Hyphomicrobium denitrificans ATCC 51888: one gene and its partner. The protein of the gene in region 1 interacts with the protein of each later gene in a pairwise test. Links are inferred from orthologs where the notes say so. Each region holds a gene or a part of one and is shown in the gene's direction. Other genes may lie near its edges.

Region 1 (9,213 bases):
GTCGATGCGAAGGCGGTGAAGTCCGCCGAGAAGCGCTGGAACTGGGTACGCCGCGGCGCGCCGGTCATCGTCGAAATCGGCGGCCGCGACGCGAGCGGTGGCAACGTCACGTTCATGCGTCGCGATAAGCTGCGCGACGGCGACAAGGTCATCTCGCAGACCTTGCCCCGCGCAGATTTCGTCAGTCAGGCTCCGGCGCTGCTGAAGGAAATCCAACAGGCGCTCTATGCCGAAGCCAAGGCGCGGCTCGACGGCAACATCATCACGAACCTCAATTCGTTCGAGGATCTGGCCGCCTATTTCGGCCCGGCGGAGGGCGACGATGAAGGCGGCGCCTTCAAGGGCTGGGCGCGCGTTCCCTGGTCGCGGCCCGAGGGCGATAGCCTGGACGCGATCGCGGATCGCCTGAAAGCCCTGAAATTGACCATCCGGAATGCCCCGCTGGGCCAGGAACAGGCGGTGGGCAAGTGTCTTTTCACGGGAGAACCCGCGAAGGAGTATGTCTTAATCGCCCGAGCCTATTAAAAACCCTTAGGGAATCGCGCAGCCGCAACTCACCCCATGCCTTAACTCAGACACATGGGGGTGCGATGCGGCGCGCTTCACGGGGAAGACGGAGCGAGGGGCAATGACGACGGCCGTCCGGGATACCAAGCCCTTTTCGTCGTTCGAATGGATGATCGCCGGACGCTATTTGCGCGCCCGCCGCAAGGAAGGCTTCATCTCGGTCATCGCCGGATTCTCGTTTCTCGGCATCATGCTGGGCGTCGCAACGCTCATTATCGTCATGGCCGTGATGAACGGCTTCCGCCACGACCTGTTCTCCAAAATCATGGGCCTCAACGGCCACGTGATCGTGCAAAAGCTCGGTGAGCGCTTCGACGATTACGAGCAGATGGCAGACAAGATCGCGCGGGTGCCCGGCGTGCAAGTCGCTATGCCGGTCATCGAAGGCCAGGTGATGGTGTCGTCAAGCTCGCAGGCCTTGGGCGGTCTCGTGCGCGGCGTGCGCGAAAGCGATCTCAAGGCTCTGAAACTCGTTTCAGGAAATATCCGCGCAGGGACGCTCGACGGCTTCGACGAGCAAACCGGAATCGCGATCGGCGTGCGACTGGCGAACCAGCTGCACGTCGGCCTCGGCGACAGCATCACGCTCGTCTCGCCACGCGGTGCGGCGACGCCGTTCGGAACAGCGCCGAGATCGAAGCCCTATCAGATCACGTCGATCTTCGAGCTCGGCATGAGCGAATACGATCGCATGATGATCTTCATGCCGCTCAAGGAAGCGCAGAAATATTTCTCGAAGGGCGGCGAGGTCGACGTCGTCGAGGTGATCGTCAACGATCCTGAAAACGTCGACAAATTCCGCACCGACATTCTGCAGGCGGGTGGCCCCTCGATCGCCGTCGCCGACTGGCGGCAGCGTAACGAGACGTTCTTCAACGTGCTTTCCGTCGAGCGCAACGTGATGTTCATCATCCTGTCGCTGATCGTGCTGGTCGCGGCGCTGAACATCATCTCCGGCCTGATGATGTTGGTGAAAGACAAAGGCCGCGACATCGCCATTCTGCGCACGATGGGGGCCACGAAAGGCGCGGTGATGCGTGTCTTCCTGATCACCGGAGCCTCGATCGGTATCGTCGGCACGCTGGCGGGGCTGCTGCTCGGCGTCGTCTTTTGCTGGAACATCGACAGCATCAAGAATTTCGCGTCCTGGGTCACAGGCACGACCGTCTTCGATCCGAGCGTCTACTATCTGACGAAGCTGCCTGCCGACATCGATCCGCACGAGACCGGCGGCATCGTCATCATGGCGCTCGTCCTGTCGGTCATTGCAACGCTCTATCCGTCGTGGCGGGCTTCAAGGCTCGACCCCGTCGAAGCGCTGCGGTACGAGTGACGCTCATGGAGACATCGCCCGCCGGTACAACTTTTTCGCCGATCTTGCAGCTCGAGGGCGTAACGCGATCGTTCCGCCAGGGCGAGCGCGAGATCGTGGTCCTGAAGGGTGTCGATGCCGTGTTATGGCCGGGCCAGGCCGTCGCCCTCGTTGGACCGTCCGGCGCGGGCAAGTCGACGCTGCTGCACATCACGGGACTGCTCGAATCTCCGACGAGCGGCCGCGTCTTCCTGAACGGCCGCGACTGCGCAACGCTTTCGGAAGGCGAACGAACGCGGCTGCGGCGCAAGGAAATCGGTTTCGTCTATCAGTTTCATCAGTTGCTGCCGGAATTCTCGGCGCTTGAAAACGTCGTGCTGCCGCAGCTCATTCTCGGCCGCGCCCGCAAGGCTGCCGAAGCCCGAGCGTTGGCCCTGCTCAGCGGCCTCGGCCTCGGCGAGCGCGCCAACCATCGTCCGGCGGAGCTTTCCGGCGGCGAACAGCAGCGCGCCGCGATTTGCCGAGGACTTGCGAATTCGCCCAAGCTTTTGCTGGCCGACGAGCCGACCGGCAACCTCGATCCTCACACGTCCGAATACGTGTTCCGCGAACTGATCGACCTCATTCGCCATCAGGGCGTCGCGGCGCTGATCGCGACCCACAACCTCGAATTGGCGCGGCGCATGGACCGCGTTCTGCAGATGCACGAAGGGCGGCTCGTCGAGCTGGCTCCGGCAAGCGTCGGACGTTGAACGCGCTGGATTCCCGGCTGTGGATGGCGTTCTGACGAAAACGGCTATGATGCCGTAGTCTAAAGCATGGAACAGATTCGGCCTGCCAAAGCTCCGCAGTTCGTGCATCTCAAGGTGCATTCGGCATACTCGCTGCTCGAAGGCGCGCTGCCGATCGCCAAGCTCGCCAAGCTCGCCGAAGCGATGCAGCTTCCGGCGCTCGGCCTCACCGACAGCAACAACTTTTTCGGCGCGCTGGAATTCTCCGACAAGCTTTGGGGCGCGGGCGTGCAGCCGATCGCCGGCGGCTCGCTCGATGTCGACTTCGGCGACAACCGCGACGCTCAGCCGTCGGCGTTGCGATCGCTGAGCAACGAGCCGCGCAGCAAACCTGCGGGCAAGATCGCGCTGCTCGCGATGACGGCGGACGGCTTCGCCAATCTGATGCGGCTGTCGAAGGCGCTCTATTTCGAAGCCGCGGCCGACGAGCCCGCGCACGTCAAGATCGCGCGCATCGAAGAGTTTTCGGAAGGCATCATCGCGCTGACCGGCGGACCGCAAGGCCCGATCGATTCAGCTCTCCGCGACGGCCAGCACGATCTCGCACTCGAGCGCATAAAAACGCTCGAGAAGATTTTCGGTGATCGGCTCTACGTCGAGGTGCAGCGCCACGGCCTGCCCGAGGAAGCCGACGTCGAGCCGGATCTTCTCGATCTCGCTTACGCGCGGCGCATTCCGATCGTCGCGACGAACGAATGCTATTTCGCGCAGCGCGGCGACTACGAAGCACACGACGTTCTGCTGTGCATCGCCGACGGCCGCTACGTCGTCGAAGACAACCGCCGTCGCGCCAGTCCCGAGCATTATCTCAAGACTGAAGCGGAGATGGTGTCGCTGTTCGCGGACCTGCCCGAAGCACTCGCCAACACCGTCGAGATCGCGATGCGCTGCACGGCGCGGCCCGAGGGCCGCAAGCCGATCCTGCCGCGCTTCGTCAAAGCCGACGACAGTCTGAGCGAGATTGAAAACTTCCGGCTCGAAGCTGCCGAACTCAAAGCGCAGGCGAAGGACGGTCTCGCGCGGCGTTTGGCGGCGCACGGGCCCGCGGCGGGATTTACGGTCGAGGATTACGAAAAGCGGCTCGTCTACGAAATCGACGTCATCACGCAGATGAAGTTTCCGGGCTACTTCCTGATCGTGGCCGACTTCATCAAGTGGTCGAAAGCCAACGGCGTTCCGGTCGGGCCGGGCCGCGGATCGGGTGCGGGCTCGCTCGTCGCCTATGCGCTGACGATCACCGATCTCGATCCTTTGCAATTCGGGCTGCTGTTCGAGCGCTTCCTCAATCCCGAACGTATTTCGATGCCGGACTTCGACGTCGACTTCTGCCAGGAAAAGCGCGATCGCGTCATCGACTATGTGCAGAAAAAATACGGCGACGATCGCGTCGCGCAGATCATCACGCACGGAAAGCTGCAGGCGCGCGCCGTGCTGCGCGACGTCGGCCGCGTACTGCAGATGCCGTACGGTCAGGTCGACCGGCTATGCAAACTTGTGCCGAACAACCCGGCCAATCCAGTCACGCTGGCGCAAGCCATCGAGGGCGAGCCGAAGCTGCAGGAAGAGCGTGACCGCGAACCGATCGTCGCGCGCCTTCTCGAAATCGCGCAGAAGCTCGAAGGCCTCTATCGCCACGCGTCGACGCACGCCGCCGGCATGGTGATCGGCGACAGGCCGCTCGAAGAACTGGTGCCGCTTTATCGCGATCCGAAATCGCATTTTCCCATCACGCAATACAACTGGAAGATGGTCGAGGCGGCGGGCCTCGTGAAGTTCGACTTCCTCGGTCTCAAAACGCTCACCGTGCTCGAAAAGGCCGTCAAGCTGATCAGCCAAGTGCGCGGCGTCACCGTCGATCTGCCGAGCCTGCCTCTCGACGACAAGCCGACCTACGACATGCTGGCGAAGGCCGATACGGCTGGCGTCTTCCAGCTTGAAAGTACCGGCATGCGCGAAAGCTTGAAGCGGCTGAAGCCCGACCGCTTCGAAGACATCATCGCCATGGTCGCGCTCTACCGGCCGGGTCCGATGGACAACATCCCGACCTACATCAATCGCAAGCACGGCGAGGAGCCCGTCGATTACCTGCACGACATGCTCCAAGGCATTCTGAAGGAAACCTACGGCGTCATCATCTACCAGGAGCAGGTCATTCAGATCGCGCAGGTGATGGGCGGCTATACGCTCGGACAGGCCGACATGCTTCGCCGCGCGATGGGTAAAAAAGACAAAGCCGAAATGGCGAAGCAGCAGGCGCGCTTCGTCGAGGGCGCCGTCGCCAAAGGCGTGAAGAAAGAAGAAGCGAAATACATCTTCGAACTCGTCGACAAGTTCGCTGGCTACGGCTTCAACAAATCGCACGCGGCGGCCTATGCGCTCGTCAGCTATCACACGGCCTATTTGAAGGCGAACTTCCGCGAGGAATTCTTTGCGGCGTCCATGACGCTCGATATGGGCAACACGGACAAGCTCGCGATGTTTGCGTCGGAAGCGCGCAAATCCGGAATTCGCATGCTGCCGCCGTGCGTCAATCAATCGGCCGTCGATTTCGGTGTCGAGCCGGCGGCGGAAGGCGCGAAGCACGGCGCTATCCGCTATTCGCTGGCCGCGTTGAAGAACATCGGCGCGGGCGCCGTCGAAACGATCGTCAACGAACGTAACGAGAAGGGCGCATTCAAGTCGCTCGCCGATTTCGCGGAGCGGGTCGATGCAAAAGCGCTCAACAAGCGCGCCATCGAAACGCTGGCGAAAGGCGGTGCGTTCGATGCGTTCAATAACGATCGCGCGCGCGTCGCAGCCAACGCCGATACGATCCTCGCGTCGGCACAGCGGCGCACAGCGAACGAAGCGCAGGGTATGACCGATCTCTTCGGCTCTGGCGGCAAGGCAGCTGAACTCGTGTTGCGCTCGGCGGAAGGCTGGACGCCGATGGAGCGCTTGGCCGCCGAGTTCGAGGCCATCGGATTTTATCTCTCGGGCCATCCGCTCGATCAGTACGATCATGTGCTGTCAAAGCTCGGCGTCCGAAAATTCACCGAGTTCGAAGTGCTGACCGAGCGCGGCGCGACAGCCGGACGTTTGGCAGGCGTCGTCATCGCAGCGCGCGAACGGCGCTCGCAGAAGGGCAATAAGTTCGCGTTCGCATCGTTCTCCGATGCGACGGGACAGTTCGAGGCCGTGATCTTTTCCGACACGCTCGCGGTTTGCCGCGAACTCCTCGAGCCCGGAACGCCGGTCATCGTTTCAGTCGAAGCCGAGCGCGATGGCGATACGCTGAAAATGCGCGTGCAATCGATTGAAGCGCTCGATAAGGCGGCCGCGGGTGTTGCACGCAATCTGCGCGTCGTTCTCGATCAGCGCGAATGCGCGGGAGCCAACGGCGCGCGTCTCGCGGAAATCAGCAGCCGTCTGAAGCCGACGCATCGCGGCGGTGAAGTGCGCATCGTGCTTCCATTGTTGGATCGTGGTTGCGAAGTGGATTTGATTCTACCTGGACGCTACGACGTTTCGCCGTTGGAGGCCGGTCGCATCGCGGCGCTGCCGATCGTGGTGGAAGTCATCGAGGCGTAGAGTCGGCGTCCGAACTTCTGGTTGCGCGCACGCGCACGGCGCACCTTGCTCCGCAGAATAATCTTGTTAGCGACGACGGCTTTTTGATCATTCGCACGTTTAGGGTCTGGACGTGCGGAGACGCGTCATATGCTAGATAGGAGCCTTCGATGAAAAAGAGTCTGATCGCAGCTGCGGCCTTCGCCGCTCTGACGCTCGGTGGCGCAAGCATGGCGAGCGCCGGTGTTGCCAGTTCCAGCCTGAACGGCATCAGCACGCACAACAGCAGCTCCGCTGCTGAGCAGGTCGATTATCGCCGTCACGGCCAATACAAAAAGCGCGGCGTCAAGCGTCACTCGTGGCACAAGAAGAAGTGGGTCTGCCGCTATCGCCACGGTCACCGCCACTGCGCCTGGCGCTAAGCCAGTCTGTTTGTCAGGAGAAGGCTGTCTGCAAGACGCAGCCTTCTTCTGACATAGTTTAGGCGCAAGGGTCGCCCGCGCCAGCCCAGCCGAAACGAGGGAACATCATGTCAAAACTTTATGCTGCCGTTATCGCCGCTCTGCTGATCGTTCCTGCCGCTCATGCGCAGGACGCGAAAAACGCGCCCGCGCCCGCCAAAATGAGTGCTGCGGACATTAAGTCGACACTGGATGCGGCGGCGGCCGACCCGGCGAAAGTCAAAGCCTACTGCGCCATGTCGAAAAAAATGGACGAAGTCGGTGACGACCAGAAGAAAGCCGAAGCCGCCGGCGACGAGATCGACGGGTATTTCAAAGTGCTTGGCGACGATTTCGAGAACGCATGGGATGCCGGTCAGGACGCAGCCGACGAAACGCCGGAAGCCAAAGCCATGGACGAAGGCATGACGGCTCTCGACGCCAAGTGTAAGTAATCGCGAGCGTCATTTTCCTGGACGAAAGATTTAAGTCCAGTCGATCGCCGTGCCGTCCGGCTGGCGATTTGCAATCCCAGACAACGGCACGCGGCGGCCTGAGCGCTTGAGCTCGGCGGACAGCGTGCCGTTTTTCTTTTGCCCGGCGTCCGAGCAGTGGCGTTATAGGCAACTTGAAGCGTGCCGAATGCCGCGCTTTTGGGCGGCACGCGTGGGTTGCACTTCCGGAAAAACCCCCGTATACAGCCGCCATCTCACACGCGAGACCATGTGCCATGCGGATGAAAAGCCCCGCATCGCGCTCCGGTGGAGAAACGTAAGCCCATGAAAAGGCTTGCTGATCTCTTCTCAGTCTTGCGGAGGTCTAACCGGAAAAAGGATCCTATTCGATGGCACTTCCTGCCTTCAATATGCGTCAGCTTTTGGAAGCTGGCGTTCATTTCGGCCACCAGGCTCACCGCTGGAACCCCAAGATGGCGCCGTTCATCTATGGGTCGCGCAACAAAATCCACATTCTCGACCTGACGCAGACGGTGCCGATGCTGCACCAGGCGCTGCTCAAGGTTTCCGATACCGTCGCCGGTGGCGGTCGCGTTCTGTTCGTCGCGACGAAGCGTCAGGCATCCGACGGCATCGCCGAAGCTGCAAAGCGCAGCGCGCAGTACTTCATCAATCACCGCTGGCTCGGCGGCACGCTGACCAACTGGAAGACGGTTTCGCAGTCGATCCGCCGTCTGCGTCAGCTCGACGACATTCTTGCCGACCCGCAGGGCCGCACCAAGAAGGAAGTGCTGAACCTGACGCGTGAGCGCGACAAGCTCAACCAGTCGCTCGGCGGCATCAAGGACATGGGCGGCACGCCCGATCTCCTCGTCGTCATCGATACCAACAAGGAATCGATCGCGATCCAGGAAGCGCGCAAGCTCAACATCCCGATCGTTGCGATCGTCGACACGAACTGCGATCCCGACGGCATCGACTATCCGGTTCCGGGCAACGACGACGCTGGCCGCGCGATCACGCTCTATTGCGATCTGATGGCGCGCGCCGCCCTCGACGGCATCGAGCGCGCTCAGGGCTCCTCCGGTATCGATATCGGTGCTTCCGAAGCTCCGCCGGCCGAGGATCTGCCGAAGGTCACGTTCAAGGGCATTGAAGCGCCGCGTGGCGAAGCCGACGATCTCAAGCGCATCACCGGCATCACGCCGAAGCTCGAGCAGCGCCTCAACGACGCTGGCGTCTACCACTTCTGGCAGCTCGCCGACCTCGATGCCGATTATACGGCGGCGCTCGACCGGCAGCTGAAGCTCAAGGGGCAGGTCGTCAAAGAAGATTGGGTTGCGCAGGCTAAGAAGCTCGTGGAAGCAGCCGCCGTATAAGGGCGCGGATTTCGCGCCCTCACACGGGGTTGAACTTGTGAATCAGGACAACAGAGGCGCCTTTCGGCGCCTCGAACCTAATGGGTGACAGGATGACGACGATCACCGCAGCAGATGTGAAGAAGCTGCGCGACATGACCGGCGCAGGCATGATGGATTGCAAGACGGCGCTGACCGAAACCGGCGGCGATATCGAAGCCGCCGTCGACTGGCTGCGCAAGAAGGGTCTTTCGAAAGCCGCGAAGAAGTCGGGACGCATCGCCGCCGACGGTCTCATCGGCATCGTTGCGAAGGGCCGCGAAGGCGCGGTCGTCGAGGTCAACTCGGAAACCGACTTCGTTGCGCGCAACGAGCAGTTCCAGACCATCGTCCGTGACATCGCCTCGCTCGCGCCCGCCGCGAAGGGCGATCTCAAGGCGCTCCTGGCTGCGACCTATCCGGGCTCGAAGAACAACGTCGAAGTCCAGCTGCAGGAAGCCGTTGCGACCATCGGCGAGAACATGACGCTGCGCCGCACGTCCGCGATCGCCGTCAAGGAAGGCGTCGTCGCCGACTACGTTCATAGCCGCGTCGCCGACGGCCTCGGCAAGATCGGCGTGCTGGTCGCGCTCGAAAGCGCCGGCGACGAGCCGACGCTGTTTGAGATCGGACGCCAGCTTGCGATGCACGTCGCGGCAGCAAGCCCGCTTGCTCTCGACATCGCCTCCGTTCCTGCTGACG
Region 2 (7,945 bases), 1.4 Mb from region 1 along the record:
ATACGCCCACTGCCGCGCCGCGCTCTGATCGGACGATCCCCTGCCTTCCGCCACATACGTCGCAACCGTCCACGGAGCCCCGCAAAATCCAATCAATGCCGTTTCACGCGGCAGCTCTCGCCGGAGCCGCTCGACCGTTTCGCAAACAAGCGAAAACTTCGTCTCGGTGTTCGATAGGGCGAGTCGGTCGAGGTCAGCAAGCGTCTGAATCGGATCGAGCCGTGGGCCTTCGCCTTCCTCGAACCGCACCGTCTGTCCGAGCGCATCGGGAACGACCAGAATATCGGAAAACAAAATCGCGGCATCGAAACCGAACCGCCGGATCGGCTGCAGCGTGACCTCGGCCGCGAGGCGCGGCGTGTAGCACAGCTTGAGAAAACTCCCGGCTTCGGCGCGCACCTGCCGGTATTCGGGAAGATAGCGGCCAGCCTGACGCATCAGCCACACGGGTGGCGGTGAAACCGCCTTCCCCGAAAACGGTTTTAGAAAGCGCCGTTCTGAAACGCCGCCATCTGCCTCACGCACCACGTCACTTCCCTTCACTTAGAAATCCAGAATTTCTTGAAAGTTATTTTTAAGACTCTTAGCGCCGTGGTAATCGGGGATCAGTCCTTCATCCTCCGCCGATCAACAGCCTGCCAACACGCAACCAATCTCCCTACGATCGATAGTGTGTTTTCGCTTCCCAAAGCAATAGACCGATAAGCCTCACGTTAATCAACGGCTTGTCGATGCCCTGCGTATCGGCAACGATTGCAGACCTTGTTGACAACCCGCGTATGGGCATTGGACAGATCGGTTGTCCATAGGGATGACGTTTCGTCGAACAATCTCTTCCGTTTTCGCCGAGATGTGGGTATCGCCGTGGGTGAAACGGCGGTTGTTATCTCAACCTTCTCCGTCTCGCCCCCTGGCGTGCATAACGTCCGACTTTTAAACAGGCTCCGTTCGCAATTTAAGAGACAGGCACCGTCGATGGCATTGCCGAGCATGTTCCACATGCACCTCGTCTCGGACGCGACCGGAGAGACATTGGTTGCGATCGCGAAGGCGGCGACGGTCCAGTATCAGAACATACGCGCCATCGAGCATGTGCATCCGCTTGTGCGCACGCAACGCCAGCTGAAGCGCGTGCTGAGCGACATTGCGCAGGAACCGGGCATCGTTCTCTACACCGTGGTCAACAAGGCGCTGGCGGATGAACTCGAGACGCATTGCCAGCAACTCAAAATTCCATGCCTCGCGGTGCTGCAACCGATCATGCAGGTGTTCGAGAGTTATCTCGGCGCGCCGCAAACGCCGACCGTTGCCGGCCAGCACGTGCTCGATGCCGATTATTTCCGCCGCATCGATGCGATGAATTTCACGATGGCGCACGACGACGGCCGCCTGCCGGACAACCTGAGCGATGCCGATATCGTGCTTCTCGGCATTTCGCGCACTTCGAAAACGCCGACCAGTCTCTATCTCGCCCAGCGCGGCTACAAGACGACCAACCTGCCGCTCGTCCCGCAGGTGCCGTTGCCCGAACAACTGCTCGAACCGCACTCCGCGTTCATCGTGTGCCTGATCGCCAACGTCGATCGCATCGCCGACGTGCGTCGCAATCGCGCCGTGCTGATGGCCGATCGCGATCTCGAATCCTATGTCGATCGTGATCTGATCTCCGCCGAAATCGCCTACACGCGGAAACTCGCGGCGCAATACAGCTGGCCCATCATCGACGTCACGCGCCGTTCGATCGAAGAAGCCGCGACAATGATCTTGAAGCTTTTGCAGGATCGCAAATCCGGCTTGAAATCGGAATCGGAGTCACCTCGTGCCTGAAGCCACCCGTTTGATTCTGGCGTCCGGCAGCGCGGCGCGCCGAACCCTTCTCGAAGCGACGGGGCTGATCTTCGATGTCATTCCGGCAAACATCGATGAAGGCAAAATTCGCGACGCCATCGTAGGCGCGACCGCAAACGTCGAAGGCAGCGACATCGCCAGCGTTCTCGCGGCGGAAAAAGCCCGCCTCGTTTCGATCGAGCACCCGAATGCTCTCGTCGTGGGCGCCGATCAGGTCCTGACGCTGGGCGGCAAATTTTTCTCCAAAGCTGAAAATCTCGCCGAAGCCCGCGAAATTCTGTCGATGCTGCGCGGCCGAACGCATGAACTCGTCTCGGCGGTTGCACTGGCGCGCAATGGCGAAGTCCATTGGCAAACAAGCGCGACGGCCGAGATGACGATGCGCTCGTTCTCCGACGAATTTCTCGGCTGCTACCTCGAAAAAATGGGCGAGCGGGCGCTTCAGATCGTCGGCTGCTATGAAATCGAAGGTCCGGGCGTGCAGCTGTTCGAGGAAATCGACGGCGATTATTTCACGATCCTCGGTATCCCGCTGCTGGAGCTTCTGGCGCGCCTCCGTCACGAAGGCATGGTCACGGCATGACGCGCGCCTGTGTCATCGGCTGGCCGATCGCGCACTCGCGCTCGCCGCTCATTCACAATCACTGGCTGCGGCAATACGGGATTGATGGCTCCTATACGCGTGAGCCGGTGAAGCCCGAAGATCTGCAAACCTTTTTGCAGTCGTTGCAAGCGCTGGGACTCGCGGGCTGCAACGTCACGGTCCCGCATAAGGAGACGGCATTCGCACTTGCCGCCATTCGTGATCTCTCAGCCGTCGCCGTCAGCGCCGCGAATACGCTCTGGCTCGAAGGCGGTCGCTTGGCCTGCGCGAACACCGATACCTACGGCTTCATGGCCAATCTCGATGCCGCCGCGCCCGATTGGCGCAAACGAGCCGGGCCGGTTCTGATCCTCGGCGCCGGCGGCTCGGCGCGCGCCGTCGTCTACGGATTTCTCGAAGCCGGTATCGGCGATGTTCGCGTCTTCAATCGCACGCTGGATCGTGCACAGGACCTTGTCCGTCATTTCGGCGCGCGCGTCTCGGCCCATGCCTGGGACGACAGAAACGAGCACGTCCCGGAAGCTGCCGTCATCGTCAACACGACGACGTTGGGCATGAACGGCGCCGGCTCCGTCGGCATCGAGTTCACGCGCGCGCAGTCAGGTGCCGTCGCCGCTGATCTCGTTTACGTGCCGCTCGAAACGGAATTCTTGCAAACGGCGCGCGCCAACGGACTGATCGGTGTCGATGGCCTCGGCATGTTGCTGCACCAGGCCGTCCCCGGCTTTGAAAAATGGTTCGGCGTGCGCCCCGTCGTTACGTCCGAGCTCTATCAGATCATCGCGCGCGATATCGGCGGTGCCAAATGCTGATCGTCGGCCTGACGGGCTCGATCGGCATGGGAAAATCCACGGCCGCCGCGCGGTTTCTCGAACGTGGCATTCCCGTTTTCGACGCCGACCGCGAAGTGCACCGGCTTTACGCCGGACCGCTGGCCGACGAGATCGAGCAGGCGTTTCCCGGCGCGACAACGGACGGCAAAGTCGATCGCGCGAAATTGTCGGCGCTACTGCTCGGCAAGCCGGAAAAATTCGCTGACCTTGAACGGATCGTGCATCCGAGAATCCGCGCAGGCGAACGCCGCTTCATTCAAGCCGAGCACGCCAAGGGCACCCCGATCGCCGTCCTCGAAGTGCCCCTGCTTTTCGAGGCTGGCGGCTATGGCGCGGTCGACGTCATCGTGGTGGTCAGCGCGGACGAGGCGACGCAACGCGCGCGTGTTCTGTCGCGCCCGGGAATGACGGAATCGAAATTCGCGACAATTCGCAGCCGCCAGCTCTCAGAAGAAAAAAAGCGCGCTCTCGCGGATTTCGTTGTGGAAACAGCCGGAACCGTCGAGAGCTGCAACAGCCAAATCGATGCCGTTATCGATAAGCTGAGAGGCCGCGACGGCGATGCCTTCGATCGCCATTGGCGCGATTAGAAATCGCCGCGACTGAATTTTCCTGGGAGACCAGCGTTCTCATGCGCGAAATCGTGCTCGATACCGAAACGACGGGTCTCGATCCGAAAACCGGCGACCGCCTGATCGAAATCGGCGGCATCGAGATCATCAATCGCATCCCGACAGGCGTCGAGTTTCACCGCTTCATCAATCCCGAACGCAATGTGCCGATGGAGGCGCAGAACGTCCACGGCATCTCGACCGAATTCCTGATCGGCAAGCCGCTGTTCCGCGAAGTCTATCGCGATTTCCTGGCGTTTATCGGCGACGACATCCTCGTCATTCACAACGCTCAGTTCGACGTCAACTTCCTCAATCACGAGCTGGGTCTTGTCGGCGAGAAACCGCTGAGCTTCGATCGCGTCGTCGACACGCTGGCCTTGGCGCGCCGCCGTCATCCGGCCGGTCCGAACTCGCTCGACGCGCTCTGCAAGCGTTACGGCATCGACACTTCCCAGCGCACGAAGCACGGCGCCATCGTCGACAGTCTGCTTCTCGCGGAAGTCTACGTTGAACTGCTTGGCGAGCGTCAGGCGACGTTCGGGCTGCAGACGATCGGCAGTGGCGCGGCGACCAGCGAACGCCGTAACGGCAAACGCGCAGCCGCGAAGCAACGGCCCGAACCGCTGCCGTCCCGGCTGACCGAAGCGGACCTCGTCGCGCATCGCAGCTTCATCGAAAAGATGGGCGCGAAGGCGATCTGGAACCGCTTCTGGGGAGCGGTTACGTCCTGAGTTTTGAAAAAAGCGGTGGCCTCAGGCCACCGTCTTTCCCGCAGACTGCGCGAGCTGCTGCTGGCGGCGCACATACAGCCCGCCGAAATCGATCGGATCGAGCAGCAGCGGCGGGAAGCCGCCTTCGCGCGTGATGTCGGCTACCAGACGGCGCAGGAACGGGAAGATCATGGTCGGGCCGGAGATCAGCAGGAACGGCTCGAGCGCCTGCTCCGGAATGCTCTCGATTTTCAGAACGCCTGCATAGACGGTCTCGAGAACATAAATCGTGCCGAGATTGTTCGACGCCGTCGCTTTGAATTCGATCGCCGATTCGAAAAGATCGTTTTCGATGCGCTGGGCGCCGACATTGACCTCGACCTTGAGGTTCGGCTGATCGCCCGGGCTCGTGATGAGCTTGCGGAAGTTCGGGTTCTCGAACGACAGATCCTTGATGTACTGGCTGACGATCTTGGCTTGAATCGGCTGCTGGCCTTCCGCCGCAACTGCTTCGGCCGAGCCGTTTCCTGAGCTACCGTTTTCAGCCATGTTATCCTCTTATGCTTCCCGCCCGTCGAAGGCGGCTGGCTAGCACGCTGGCCCTACGCGCGCAACGCGTGCTTTTACAGTCGCGTCAACAAAACGTTGGATCGCATTTCACGAGCGATAGCGCCGTTGCTGCACCGAGCGCCCTTGCCTGAGCGGTTTCTCGCTGAGCCGCTCGTATTCGCCTTCGATGACCGGTCCGTCCGTTTCTTCCTGAGCTTCGGTGTGGGCCGCATGGAAGGAACCGCGATCGACCTCGGCTTGATAGTGAAACAGCGTGACGAGTTTCAACAGGCCGGTGCGGATCAGCGCTCTGCGGATCTGGGGCACAAGCAACAGCAGTCCGATCACATCGGAAATCACGCCGGGAAAGATCAGCAACACGCCGGCCAGTACTTGCACGAAGCCGTCGAACAGTGGGGAAACGCCTTGGCGCTCCGAACCGAGCCGGGACAAGGCGCGCTCAAAGACCGAAAGCCCGACCTTTCGGATCACGTAGGCCCCGAGAAAGGCTGTTCCGATGACGATGACGGCCAGCCAGCCGACCCCGATCATGCGGCCAAGCCGGATGAGCAGGCCGATCTCCACAAGTGGAAAAGCCGCAAAAAGCAGGATGATCGCAATTTTAAAGGGTTGAGACATCAGCTCTCGCCAATACATTGCGGCACCTTAGCGCGGATGGGTCGGCCGAACCACTGTCTGACCTGGGGGCGACCTGCGCGTTTTCAACGCTATTCACCACATTCGCCATAAGTGGCTGCCAAGGGGTAAAAGATCCGAGCAAAGTCCCCCTGCGAGACTTCACGCTCGACAACTGTTATAAAGTCAAACCTACAAAAGTCGGCCGCGAGGCCTTAGATACGAAGCCGTACTCGGGCAGTTCGACGTGACACTTTAGCCCGCCACGATACCGGAGGCTCAAGCCTTAAGAATGTCTGGCCAATTTGACCTTATCACGCTGATCGCGCTTATTGTGGCGGTTGCGGCGATCATCAAGCTGAGAAGCGTGCTCGGCCACCGTACGGACGAGGACGAGCAGCGCGTCGAGCGTCTGCGCGCCCGTGAGCGGGAGGCCAGCCAGCGCGCTGGGGCCGACGCCCCTTCAGCCGACGTCATCACGATGCCGCGGCGTGATCGCGATGCGGCCCCGGCCGCGCCTGCCGCCGAAGCAGCAGGACCGTCCGCCGAAACGCGCATCAATGCCTATCCTGTCAGCAATCCCGATGTCACCGCTGGCCTCCTCCAAGTGGCTAAGCTGGACCCGGAATTCGATCCGGAATCCTTCGTGACCGGTGCCGGCCGCGCCTACGAAATGATCGTGTCCGCGTTTGCCGAGGGCAATCGCCGCATGCTGAAGGATTTGCTGAGCAAGGACGTCTTTGACGGGTTCAGCTCTGCGATCGCGGATCGGGAAGCGCGCGGCGAGGTGCTGGACCAGCAGTTCGTCGGCATCAAGAAGGCCGACATTGTCGACGCCGAAGTCAAGAACGGCACCGCCGCGTTGACCGTGCGCTTCATCAGCGAACTGATCTCCGCGACGCGCGACAAGGCCGGCGAGGTCATCGCGGGCGATGCGCAGAAGATCAAGGATGTGACCGACATCTGGATTTTCAGCCGGGACGTCTCGTCCGCAAAGGCGCTCAGCAATCCAAACTGGCGATTGGTCGCGACACAGGCCCCGAATTAGATCAGAATCGAACTCTGGGCGGCACACTGAGTGATCCGCCCAAAGTTTTGTTGGGCATAGCGGCGCGGGCACTGGGGGCGCGTCATGAGCATCGCAAGGTGTCGATCGTCCCAGTGGAGGCGCGCCGGTCTCCCGTTCGCGGCCGCAATTCTGATAAGCTCAGCCGGATTTCATCTTGGCGCCGAGCCCGCGATGGCCGGAACATCGACCCCTATGAAGACGAACGCGGTGAACTTCGACCCGATAGCGTTCAGCGACATCCCCGGCTGGGCGGATGATGATCATCTTGCCGCCTGGAAAGCCTTTGTCGCCTCGTGCGGTCCCGTTCTGAGCACGTCGGCATCCGGCCCGAAAGCCGGTGAACCCACCTACAAGAAAAACCTCCTTCAAGTCTGCAAACTGGCTCTTGCCCAGGACCAGGCTGCCGGCATTCGCACGCGCAAGGCAGCGCGCGCCTTCTTCGAGCGCCACTTCCGCCCGCATAGCGTCGCTGGCGCGAAAGATTCGGGCCTGCTGACCGGCTATTACGAACCGTTGCTCAAGGGCTCGCGCGTCCGCACAGCCGAATTCCCCATCCCGATCTATCGCCGTCCGCCCGATCTCGTGAACATGGTTGCGGAAAGCGAACGCGGAGCCAAATCGTCTGCGCCGACGCATATGCGCAAGACCGATGCGGGACTGAAGCCGTTTCCGACCCGTGCCGAGATCGAGCAGGGTGGGCTCGCGGGCCAGGACCTTGAGCTCATGTACTTCAAGGACCCCGTCGACGTGTTCTTCATGCAGGTGCAAGGCTCAGGACGGGTTGAGTTGCCCGGCGGCGAGAAGGTGCGCGTGTCCTACGACGGCAAGAACGGATACCCTTACACGTCGATCGGCCGCGCGCTGATCGCATCGCGCGAAATCAGCGCTGAGGTCATGTCGCTACAGGCTCTGAAGCAATGGCTGCGCGCCAACGTCGAACGCGCCCGCTCCGTGATGTGGAAGAATGAATCGTATGTCTTCTTCCGTGAGCTGACCGGCGACGATGGCAAAGGCCCGATCGGCGCCAACAACATCCCGTTGCAGCCCCGGCGCAGTCTTGCGGTCGATACCTCGTACTACGC

The links.
Region 2: the proteins of dnaE (region 1) and dnaQ interact in binary tests that used the Escherichia coli proteins (3 or more experiments, as listed by UniProt). The link is inferred for Hyphomicrobium denitrificans ATCC 51888 from one-to-one orthologs.

Annotation. Positions count from the first base shown.
Region 1 is NC_014313.1:1,955,497-1,964,709, reverse strand. Bases 2,302-6,440 are described here. They hold dnaE (DNA polymerase III subunit alpha), read left to right. Parts: upstream 2,302-2,697; coding sequence 2,698-6,240; downstream 6,241-6,440. Other genes in these bases: HDEN_RS09445 (hypothetical protein), read left to right, coding at 6,390-6,440; HDEN_RS09455 (ABC transporter ATP-binding protein), read left to right, coding at 2,302-2,631. In the rest of the region: proS (proline--tRNA ligase), read left to right, coding at 1-525; HDEN_RS09460 (lipoprotein-releasing ABC transporter permease subunit), read left to right, coding at 629-1,900; more of HDEN_RS09455, read left to right, coding at 1,906-2,301; more of HDEN_RS09445, read left to right, coding at 6,441-6,641; HDEN_RS09440 (hypothetical protein), read left to right, coding at 6,749-7,114; HDEN_RS09435 (30S ribosomal protein S2), read left to right, coding at 7,504-8,493; tsf (translation elongation factor Ts), read left to right, coding at 8,586-9,213. UniProt on the Escherichia coli protein: DNA polymerase III is a complex, multichain enzyme responsible for most of the replicative synthesis in bacteria. This DNA polymerase also exhibits 3' to 5' exonuclease activity. The alpha chain is the DNA polymerase catalytic subunit.
Region 2 is NC_014313.1:3,340,159-3,348,103, reverse strand. Bases 2,903-5,773 are described here. They hold dnaQ (DNA polymerase III subunit epsilon), read left to right. Parts: upstream 2,903-3,916; coding sequence 3,917-4,630; downstream 4,631-5,773. Other genes in these bases: HDEN_RS16160 (FxsA family protein), read right to left, coding at 5,267-5,773; secB (protein-export chaperone SecB), read right to left, coding at 4,652-5,158; coaE (dephospho-CoA kinase), read left to right, coding at 3,258-3,875; HDEN_RS16180 (shikimate dehydrogenase), read left to right, coding at 2,903-3,264. Also shown: hemE (uroporphyrinogen decarboxylase), read right to left, coding at 1-525; HDEN_RS16190 (pyruvate, water dikinase regulatory protein), read left to right, coding at 976-1,827; HDEN_RS16185 (Maf family protein), read left to right, coding at 1,820-2,431; more of HDEN_RS16180, read left to right, coding at 2,428-2,902; more of HDEN_RS16160, read right to left, coding at 5,774-5,797; HDEN_RS16155 (Tim44/TimA family putative adaptor protein), read left to right, coding at 6,087-6,842; mltA (murein transglycosylase A), read left to right, coding at 6,927-7,945. UniProt on the Escherichia coli protein: DNA polymerase III is a complex, multichain enzyme responsible for most of the replicative synthesis in bacteria. The epsilon subunit contain the editing function and is a proofreading 3'-5' exonuclease.